DNA from 2 places in the Paenibacillus sp. plas6 genome. Region 1 is predicted to be linked to the other one. Evidence: a T-box and tRNA genes for the amino acid it is inferred to sense, from the RefSeq annotation. Region 1 holds a T-box; the other holds one or more tRNA genes.
What was found. A T-box is a leader RNA that pairs with one kind of tRNA and senses whether it is charged. The one in region 1 lies ahead of tyrS (tyrosine--tRNA ligase), so its partner is inferred to be a tRNA-Tyr.

Region 2: it encodes a tRNA-Tyr, which carries the amino acid that the T-box ahead of tyrS (tyrosine--tRNA ligase) is inferred to sense. The anticodon was not compared.

Annotation. Positions count from the first base shown of each region.
Region 1 is NZ_CM170151.1:3,897,646-3,903,096, forward strand. Features, by position in the region: rRNA gene rrf (5S ribosomal RNA) at 1-55, shown strand, start outside; gene AC2TDL_RS17170 (histidine kinase N-terminal 7TM domain-containing diguanylate cyclase) at 1,016-2,572, opposite strand; T-box leader at 2,722-2,939, shown strand; gene tyrS (tyrosine--tRNA ligase) at 2,996-4,258, shown strand; gene AC2TDL_RS17180 (DUF2536 family protein) at 4,372-4,584, opposite strand; tRNA gene AC2TDL_RS17185 (tRNA-Thr) at 4,921-4,996, opposite strand; tRNA gene AC2TDL_RS17190 (tRNA-Thr) at 5,038-5,113, opposite strand; partial or broken gene AC2TDL_RS17195 (IS1182 family transposase) at 5,371-5,451, shown strand, end outside.
Region 2 is NZ_CM170151.1:1,725,566-1,731,016, reverse strand. Features, by position in the region: rRNA gene AC2TDL_RS07700 (23S ribosomal RNA) at 1-1,113, shown strand, start outside; tRNA gene AC2TDL_RS07695 (tRNA-Met) at 1,248-1,324, shown strand; tRNA gene AC2TDL_RS07690 (tRNA-Val) at 1,328-1,403, shown strand; tRNA gene AC2TDL_RS07685 (tRNA-Asp) at 1,411-1,487, shown strand; tRNA gene AC2TDL_RS07680 (tRNA-Phe) at 1,516-1,591, shown strand; tRNA gene AC2TDL_RS07675 (tRNA-Tyr) at 1,601-1,686, shown strand; tRNA gene AC2TDL_RS07670 (tRNA-Lys) at 1,702-1,777, shown strand; gene chvE (multiple monosaccharide ABC transporter substrate-binding protein) at 2,012-3,076, shown strand; gene mmsA (multiple monosaccharide ABC transporter ATP-binding protein) at 3,167-4,702, shown strand; gene mmsB (multiple monosaccharide ABC transporter permease) at 4,702-5,451, shown strand, end outside.

The sequences.
Region 1 (5,451 bases):
CAGCGCCGATGGTACTTGGACCGAAGGGTCCTGGGAGAGTAGGACGTTGCCAAGCAAAGAAGAAGTCTACTGCATTTGCAGTAGGCTTTTTTGTTTTGCATCGTTTATGCAAAGGTTTTGTTTTGTATAATGAAAGCTATTTTTAAGTAGTACTGTAATGCTATTTTTAAGTTTATTAGAAAATCCACTTGTACGTGATGCAGCAGATGGATATATAATGCCTAGAGTTCCTTTAACTAATCGCTCTGATGTTGCTCAAGTTATGCTTAAAGCAATAGTAGATCAATCTACTGTAGGAAAAGAACTGATTGTGGCTTCAATACCAGAAAACAGTTAACAGTAAAGAAGCTGGCTTAAAATGCGCACTTATGTAAATCATTTAGTGAGCGATAGCTGATAGGTTCAAGTCTTGCTTAGCTGCACAAAAAAGAACCTTTCATCAGAAAGGTTCCTTGAAAAAGTGGTTGCCATACCACTAATTTTTTATAAATAATTTAGGCGCTTGTCCGAAATATCTATGTCATTATTATAGTTAATTTTATTGCAGCAATCCACTAGTAAATATAGGTATGCCAGTGAATGAAAAATTGAATATATGATAACTTAAATTGATTCATAGTCGATGTTCCCAGGCAATCCTAGTCCACCGCGTTTATTTAACAGTATTTCGCAATCGTAATAAATGAGCAAGGGTTGTACCTTCAATTGATACAATTACGCCCTCCATTGCCCGTATATGTCGCTCTGCTGTTCTGATATGTCCATAAGCCTTTTCCATTGCGGCAAGGGCAAGGAATAATACTGTAAAACCATTAAGAAGCTTTGAGCAAATGATGAAAAATGCTTAATCCTTAGAGCAGTTCACTAGTCGCATTTGCCATTTACTTTTTATGAGTGTTGCTTACCTAATACGCTGGCAAGGAAAATAAATGATTAATTGTCTCAATTTATATTTGCATAAAAATGCTAGTGTATTGACATTACACTATCGTCCTTCTTAACACTAGCATTAAATTTAAGACACTTCTTCATAAACGGAAACCTTGTTCCGGCCATTACGCTTAGAACGATATAGTGCTTGATCGGCATGAATTAATGCTACCTGCAATGTATCCTCTGCTTGTCGATCCACCTCGGCAACGCCGAAGCTTGCTGTTACTTTTAATTCAAGGTAATTTGCTTTCAGCGGATGATCACTTACGTACTGTCTTAAGATTTCAGCAAAATGTTCTGCTTGATCAAGATTATAATTGATTGGAGCGAACACAAATTCTTCACCGCCAAATCGAGCTAAGATCGCATTGTCTGGCAATAGTTTTTTGCAGCAGCCACTTATATGAATAAGCAAACGGTCGCCCATATCATGCCCATAGTTATCGTTAACTGATTTAAATCGATCAACATCTAATAAAACAAACGAAACAGGAACAGTTTGTTCGGTATCGTTAAGCTGTTGATTGACCAGCTTGAAAAAATGCGTACGATTATATATCTTAGTTAAGCCATCATAAAATGCCAGCTGCTCTAATTCACCTTGTAGTTGTTTGAGCTCTGTAACATCAATAAACATCATAAGGCTACCTACGATCTTATTGTTATATTGTTTAATTAATGAAGTTCGTACTTGAAAATGTTTAGGTCCAGTTTCACTTATTAAGGAAAGTTCATGGATTTTATGAGGGTTATTTTTATAGTTCGGTACGTTTGCTCCTGTGAGATCTTTCCATAACTGATTTACACTGTAACCAATCATTCCTTTCTTTAATTGTGGAAACATAAATTTAGCTCGTATATTATAATCAACTAATCGCTGATTACGATCTAACACAATTACTCCTTCGCTCATATTATCAAATATCGTTTCTTTGGCGATTGGGATGAGTGATAACATATTTTCAGATAGAACCGCCCATATATAGAGAGCAGAGGAAATAAAGATAACGATCGGTACAGGATCGATACCAGCAGGAGTTACACCAATTAAATAAAGGAAAGCTGTAATCATCGGAATGAACTGACCTAGAAGTAAAACGACGATTGTAGCGCGCGAGCCCTTTTTCGTTACGATTAATCTCATGAATAGAATAATAATCGCATACAATAGGCAGCCAAACGTAAGAACTCCTTGTACCACATACCAAGGCCCAATTTCAATTTCGACAAATGGCAGTCCGTATTGAGGATGTTCCACTATCGATTTGTAATAAAGATGATGATACGAATTTGTTGCAACTAGGATAAAAGTAATCATTGGTATTGCAAATAAGATGAATAAATAGCGAAGCTTTATCCTCCTGCCTAAGCATTGCATAATAACACATAACCCAAGAGGAACTGAGATTGGCATTCCTATATATTCAATTGTTGTCCAAAACATAACCTGTTCCAAAGTGCTGCTTGTTAAGCCAATCGCATAGGCAAAGCAATAGACGCAGAGGGATAGTGTATATACGATAAATGTATTGGCACCTTGAATATCTTTCTTGCGAAAGAAAGCATACGTACAAAGAAAAAAATTAAAAACACCTGACACACAAATAAGAGTGATATATGTTGTTAGAGTTGAATCCATTCATGTCAGTTCCAATTAGGAAAATATGACTATAGTGTTAAGTGTACCATAAATCACAATATATGCAGTTAAAGTTAATGTAAATTTTAAAGAGTTTATTTTCGGTTGACAATCAATTTATGATTGGCTATACTGTCTGTAATCTAATATGTAATACTATGAAGGAGCGAAGTAGTAGCTTTGCCGCTGTTCTAGAAAGTCAGGGGGCGATGGAACCTGATACATGCAAAGTTTACGAATTACACTCTGGAGTACTTGGGTAATGCCAAGCGGCTTAGCGACCGATATTTCGCAATGAGTGGCATAGTACGATTATACTATATACTATGCAATTTGGGTGGTAACGCGGTGAATCATCGTCCCTTTTTCTGCTGATCAGAGAAAGGGACGTTTTTTATTTAAACAAAATATAGGGGTGGTTAGATGAATATTATTGAAGAATTGGAGTGGCGCGGTGCGATTAATCAGCAGACAGATGCTGAAGGCTTGCGCAAATTAACTGAGGAAAAGTCGGTTTCTTTATACTGCGGAATTGACCCTACCGGAGACAGCATGCATATTGGACATTTAATTCCGTTTATTATTTTGAAAAGATTCCAGCTTGCTGGTCATCGTCCTGTCATTTTGATTGGGGGTGCTACTGGTACGATTGGAGATCCTAGTGGACGTACCTCTGAGCGGACACTGCAAACGCTTGAGCAAATTCAAGCGAATGTTGATGCATTAACGGTTCAAATGAAAAAGCTGTTTGTTACTGAAGGCGATAATGCAGTTCGATTAGTAAATAACTATGATTGGATTTCAAAAATTAATGTTATTGAGTTTTTACGAGATTTCGGTAAAAATTTCAGTATAAATAATATGCTGGCGAAGGATGTAGTCGCAAGTCGACTAGAGAGCGGTATTTCCTTCACGGAATTTTCTTATCAAATTCTTCAGTCAATTGACTTTTTACACTTATATCGTCATGAAGATGTGCAATTGCAAATTGGCGGCTCAGATCAATGGGGAAATATTACAGCAGGACTTGATTTGATTCGTAAGAAGGAAGGCGCAGAAGCAAAAGCGTTCGGTTTAACGATTCCTCTTATGCTGAAATCTGATGGAACAAAGTTTGGTAAAACTGCTGGCGGCGCTGTTTGGCTTGATCCGAAAAAGACTACGCCATATGAATTCTACCAATTTTGGGCAAATACTGATGACCGCGACGTCATTAAATATTTGAAGTACTTTACGTTCCTAACAAAAGATCAAATTGATGAGTTAGCTGAAAAAGTGGCTACTGAGCCGCATAAGCGTGAAGCACAAAAAGCGTTAGCTGAAGAAATGACTCGTTTTGTTCACGGAGAAGAGGCGCTAGCACAGGCAAAACGTATTACCGCTGCACTATTTAGTGGTGATATTGCTTCGCTAACTGCAGAAGAAATTGAGCTAGGTTTTAAAGAAATGCCGACATATACAGCAACGAAAGAATCCAAGAACATTGTTGATTGGTTAGTTGATCTAGGCATTGAGCCATCAAAGCGTCAAGCTCGTGAAGATGTATCCAATGGTGCTATCTCCATGAACGGAGAAAAAATTAATGATTTGAGCTTTGTTGTAACAGCAGAGCACGCAATTGGCGGTAAATTTATTATTATCCGCAAAGGTAAGAAAAACTACAGCCTTGTACGTATCGAGGAATAATAGAAAATGGCTAGAAGCTCACATAGCTGGAGGAGCTTCTAGCCATAACTAAATGTTTCCTTCAATTATTAGTTGGAGCTCAATTGAAAAAATACTTGTTCTCGGTCTGAAATTTACTGTCTGCGAAGCTTATAGTGAACGACAGCGGTATAGAGCATTTTTTCATGTAATGGGTGAAATGTTGCTTGATGAGTGACGCTATAAGGTTCAAGCAACAGTGCCTTGTTATTATCGATTTGCTGAGCTATTTTATTTTCTAGCTCTTGAAGTGAAAACGCTTCATAAAACTCGATTTTATTTTCCATTAAATCCAGTTGAAAACCCATAATTTATCATCCTTTTCATATATTGTTCATATTTTTTAACAATAGTACAGTTGTTTTAGTGTACACTATGTATAGCACAGGAAAGGAGGGGGCATTGTGGCAGATGTACCTGGATCCGTATGGTTTTTTAGTGTAATTATTATTGCCATAATAACTTGGATTACATTATGGGTAACTAAAAAAGCATACTCCAAGAAATGGGATAAAGATGAATAAATCAATTCGTAGCTGTTTCTAAATCCTAAGAGGGAGAAGAAGCAGCTATTTTTATTGATTAAAAATAAAATGAAAACAAAAAAACTTCTTCGCCATAAGGAGAAGAAGAATGAGTCAAAATGGTGCCGCCTAGAGGACTTGAACCCCCAACCTACTGATTACAAGTCAGTTGCTCTACCAATTGAGCTAAAGCGGCGCAATATAAGTGCCACAATATGAAAGTGACGATTGGAAAAATGGTGCCGCCTAGAGGACTTGAACCCCCAACCTACTGATTACAAGTCAGTTGCTCTACCAATTGAGCTAAAGCGGCACAACAGATTTCGTCGAGCACGTTTGTTATTATTGCACAGAATGTTTCAGAAATCAATACTTGAAATTAAAGATTAAATTTTTCGACAATTAAGTGGTATAAAATAGAGGCTGGGACAAAACCCAGCTAAATGAAAGAAAACTCCTGGTGCTCTACAAAGTAGAATGCCAGGAGTTCATTTTTTACATACAAAAGGAACACTTTCTGTTAAAATTTAAGTATCTCACCCCAAAAATTTCAAAAGAAAGGTGTTCCTTATGTTTAAAGATTATAACATGAATCAATTAGTTTTGCCTCTAAATTTAGAAGTTAAATTAGATAAACATGATATCGCATTT
Region 2 (5,451 bases), 2.2 Mb from region 1:
CAAAAACACAGGTCTGTGCAAAGTCGTAAGACGACGTATACGGGCTGACGCCTGCCCGGTGCTGGAAGGTTAAGGGGAATGGTTAGGCGTAAGCCGAAGCTATGAACCGAAGCCCCAGTAAACGGCGGCCGTAACTATAACGGTCCTAAGGTAGCGAAATTCCTTGTCAGGTAAATTCTGACCCGCACGAATGGCGTAACGAATTGGGCGCTGTCTCAACGAGAGATCCGGTGAAATTTTAATACCTGTGAAGATGCAGGTTACCCGCGACAAGACGGAAAGACCCCATGGAGCTTTACTGCAGCTTGATATTGGACTTTGGTACGATCTGTACAGGATAGGTGGGAGCCTAGGAAGCATGAGCGCCAGCTTGTGTGGAGGCGCCGTTGGGATACCACCCTGATCGTATCGGAGTTCTAACCTGTCGCCCTGAATCGGGCGAAGGGACCGTGTCAGGTGGGCAGTTTGACTGGGGCGGTCGCCTCCTAAAGCGTAACGGAGGCGCCCAAAGGTTCCCTCAGAATGGTTGGAAATCATTCGAAGAGTGTAAAGGCAGAAGGGAGCTTGACTGCGAGACCCACAAGTCGAGCAGGGACGAAAGTCGGGCTTAGTGATCCGGTGGTACCGAATGGAAGGGCCATCGCTCAACGGATAAAAGCTACCCTGGGGATAACAGGCTTATCTCCCCCAAGAGTCCACATCGACGGGGAGGTTTGGCACCTCGATGTCGGCTCATCGCATCCTGGGGCTGAAGTAGGTCCCAAGGGTTGGGCTGTTCGCCCATTAAAGCGGTACGCGAGCTGGGTTCAGAACGTCGTGAGACAGTTCGGTCCCTATCTGTCGCGGGCGTAGGAAATTTGAGAGGAGCTGTCCTTAGTACGAGAGGACCGGGATGGACGTACCGCTGGTGTACCAGTTGTTTCGCCAGAAGCACCGCTGGGTAGCCAAGTACGGAAGGGATAAGCGCTGAAAGCATCTAAGCGTGAAGCCCCCCTCAAGATGAGATTTCCCAAGTAGTAAGACCCCTTGAAGACGACGAGGTAGATAGGCTGGGGGTGGAAGTGCAGCAATGCATGGAGCTGACCAGTACTAATCGGTCGAGGGCTTATCCTAAATGATTCGTAAGATGAGAAACTTTCTATCCAGTTTTGAAGGTGCAAACCTTCAATATAAAACTTACATTATTGTAAGTAAAACTATTGACAAGTCCATGATTATTCAGTAATATGGACAAGTCGAAAAAATGTGGCGGTGTAGCTCAGCTGGCTAGAGCGTACGGTTCATACCCGTGAGGTCGGGGGTTCGATCCCCTTCGCCGCTACCATATGGAGGATTAGCTCAGCTGGGAGAGCATCTGCCTTACAAGCAGAGGGTCGGCGGTTCGATCCCGTCATCCTCCACCATTAATGCGGAGCTGTGGTGTAGAGGCCTAACATGCCTGCCTGTCACGCAGGAGAACGCGAGTTCGAATCTCGTCAGCTCCGCCATTTTAATGCAAAAAAATTATAAAAATGTGGCTCGGTAGCTCAGTCGGTAGAGCAGAGGACTGAAAATCCTCGTGTCGGCGGTTCGATTCCGTCCCGAGCCACCACTAATTTGTGGAGGCTTAGCGAAGTGGCCAAACGCAGCAGACTGTAAATCTGTTCTCTTACGAGTTCGGTGGTTCGAATCCATCAGCCTCCACCATTTTCTCTTAATTGAGAGCCATTAGCTCAGTTGGTAGAGCACCTGACTTTTAATCAGGGTGTCGAAGGTTCGAGTCCTTCATGGCTCACCATTTTTTACAAACTAGAGAGGTAACTCTCTTTTTTTGTTTTAAATACTATTGATCATGCTAATCTGTAAACTTAATAATAACGGTAGAGTGGCTTGAAGCAAACTTGTTTCAAGCCACTCTTTTTCATTTTATGCACGTTAAAAAATTATAAATATTAGCTAATTTATTGGAAAGACATGTAAACCTTTGGAAACTACACTATTAGTGTAACGATAAATTGAAAGGGGTTACAAAATGAAAAAAATAGCCGTAATGATGATTGTTACTTTACTGACTGTAGTACTTGCTGCTTGTTCCTCAAGCGGAAGCAGCGGTAAGGGGAGTGTTGGTATTGCGATGCCAACGAAATCTTCTGAACGCTGGGTTGCTGACGGAGACAATATGAAGAAGAAATTTGAAGAACTCGGCTACAAGGTTGACTTGCAATACGCAGAGGATGTTATTGAAAACCAAGTCTCACAGATTGAAAACATGATTACGAAAGGAGTAGACGTATTAGTTATTGCAGCGATTGACGGTGAATCCTTAACAGAAGTATTACAAAAAGCAGCAGATGAAAAGATTGCAGTAATTTCCTACGACCGTTTAATTCGTAATACTCCTCATATTAGCTACTATGCAACGTTCGATAATTTTAAGGTTGGCGTGTTACAAGCAAGCTATATTGAAGAAAAGCTTGGTTTAAAAGAAGGGAAAGGACCATTTAATATTGAGCTATTTGCTGGCTCACCTGATGATAACAACGCATACTTCTTCTTTAATGGAGCTATGAGTGTACTACAACCGTATATCGACAGCGGTAAATTAGTTGTAAAGAGCGGTCAAACACAAATGGAGCAAGTTGCAACTCTTCGTTGGGATGGTGCAACTGCACAAGCGCGCATGGATAACTTGCTAAGCGCAAACTACACAACGGATCTCGTACATGCTGTACTTTCTCCATATGACGGCATTAGTATCGGTATTATTTCTTCACTTAAAGGAGTTGGCTATGGTTCAGCAGATAAGCCTATGCCAATCATTACAGGTCAAGACGCAGAGCTTGCATCTATAAAATCGATTATTGCAGGTGAACAAACATCTACAATCTTCAAAGATACTCGAGAGCTAGCTAAAGTAGCAGTTTCTATGGCGGAGGCTGTGTTAGAAGGTAAAGAAGCGACAGTTAACGATACAGAAACCTATGATAACGGTGTGAAGGTTGTTCCATCTTACCTTCTTGAACCTGTAAGTGTTGATATTACAAACTACAAAGAAGTGTTGATTGATTCAGGCTATTATTCAGAAAGTGACTTTTAATTATAGGTGAAGTAAAAAAATGACTTGGTAATCACGTATTACTAAGTCATTTCTATTCCTATCCATTCTATAGAAATGGGAGTGTGTCGATTGGAAAAGATAATCTTAGAAATGCGGAGTATTACGAAAACATTTCCAGGTGTAAAAGCACTTCATAACGTGAACTTAAAGGTGCGTGAAGGTGAGATTCATGCACTTATGGGGGAAAATGGAGCAGGAAAATCAACGTTAATGAAGGTGCTATCCGGTGTATATCCATCAGGAAGCTATGAAGGTGAAATATTCTTTGATGGCCAGCTTTGCCAATTTAGAGATATATCAGATAGCGAGCGAAAAGGAATCGTTATTATTCATCAGGAGCTGGCACTAATTCCATTGCTATCGATTGCAGAAAATATCTTTTTAGGCAATGAACGAGCAAAGAAGGGAATCATTAATTGGCATGAAACTGAGCGCGAAACAAAGAAACTGCTAGAAAAGGTTGGTTTATCTGAACATCCAACAACACTAGCCGGTTTAATTGGGGTCGGTAAGCAGCAGCTGGTGGAAATTGCGAAAGCTCTTTCGAAAGAGGTTAAGCTGCTTATTTTAGATGAGCCTACTGCCGCTCTGAACGAAGAGGATAGTGAAAACTTGCTGAACTTGTTGCTGCAGTTTAAGGAGCAGGGATTAACTTCAATCATAATATCTCACAAGCTTAATGAAATTATGAAGGTAGCAGATGCGATTACAATCTTGCGCGATGGTCAAACGATAGAAACGCTGTATATGGATAAAGATGAAATTACCGAGGAACGAATTATTAAAGGGATGGTTGGACGCGACTTAACGCAACGTTATCCGACAAGACATGCGAATATCGGCGAAACATTCTTTGAAGTTCGCAATTGGACTGTACAGCATCCTACACAAGCAGGACGAATCGTCATAGATAATGTCAATTTTCATATAAAAAGAGGAGAAATTGTTGGGGTTGCAGGCTTAATGGGTGCAGGACGGACTGAGCTTGCGATGAGTATATTTGGCGAAAGCTACGGCATTAAAAAGAGCGGAGAAATTAAGAAGGACGGCAAAGTTTTACAGATTAAGTCGATAAGTGATGCAATCGAAGCAGGAATTGCTTATGTAACTGAAGACCGTAAAGAATATGGATTAATTTTAATTGAAGATATTAAGCGCAATATTACGCTTTCCAATCTTAAGCGAATTTCCAAGTATCAAATTGTAAATGATCATCAGGAGCTAAAGGATGCAGAAATATTTCGTCAACGTTTAAGAATCAAAACACCGAGCGTTCATCAGATTACAGGTAACTTGTCCGGCGGTAACCAACAAAAAGTAGTGTTAAGCAAGTGGATTTATACAGAGCCAGATATATTGTTTTTAGATGAACCGACAAGGGGGATTGATGTCGGAGCAAAATATGAAATTTATACGATTATTCATGAGCTTGCAAATGAAGGAAAAGGAATATTAGTCATTTCCTCGGAGCTGCCAGAACTGCTAGGTATTTGCGATCGCATTTATGTAATGAATGAAGGGCGCTTTACAGGAGAAGTTACGCGAGCAGAAGCAACTCAGGAGCTGCTCATGAAATATATGACGAAAGGACGGAATGGAGCATGATCGAGACGATCAAGACACTTGTTAAAAACAACATAAGACAATATGGAATGTTTGTAGCTTTAATATTAATCATGCTGTTGTTTGAAATTATTACGAATGGTACGTTAATGAAGCCATTAAATATAACAAATCTAGTATTGCAAAACAGCTATATTCTAATTTTGGCAATTGGTATGCTATTAGTTATTATTACAGGTCATATTGACTTATCAGTTGGGTCAGTTGCTGCATTTGTCGGGGCAGTGTCTGCGATAATGATGGTAAATTATCAAGTCCCTTTTATACTAGCTATAATTATTTCAATCATAATTGGTGCGCTTGTCGGGGCATGGCAAGGATTTTGGGTGGCGTATGTACGAATTCCTGCATTTATCGTAACGCTGGCTGGTATGCTGCTGTTTAGAGGGTTAACGATGCTTGTACTAAATGGACAATCGGTAGCTCCTTTTCCTGATGGGTTCCGTGCGATTAGTACAGGGTTTATCCCGGATATTAATCATGGCGGCAGCCTACATCTGGTAACCATTTTTTTAGGCGTGTTTCTTTCAATTTTGCTTATTGTATTTGAATGGAGAAGACTATCGATAGAGAAGAAATATGAATTAAAAACAACTCCGATGCTAGTTGTAATTGCTAAGCTGGTAATATTAATCGCAATTATTAATTATTTTTCTTATATCTTTGCTTCTTATAAAGGTTTGCCAAATATCTTTATTCTATTATTTATTTTAATTGCGCTATATAGTTTT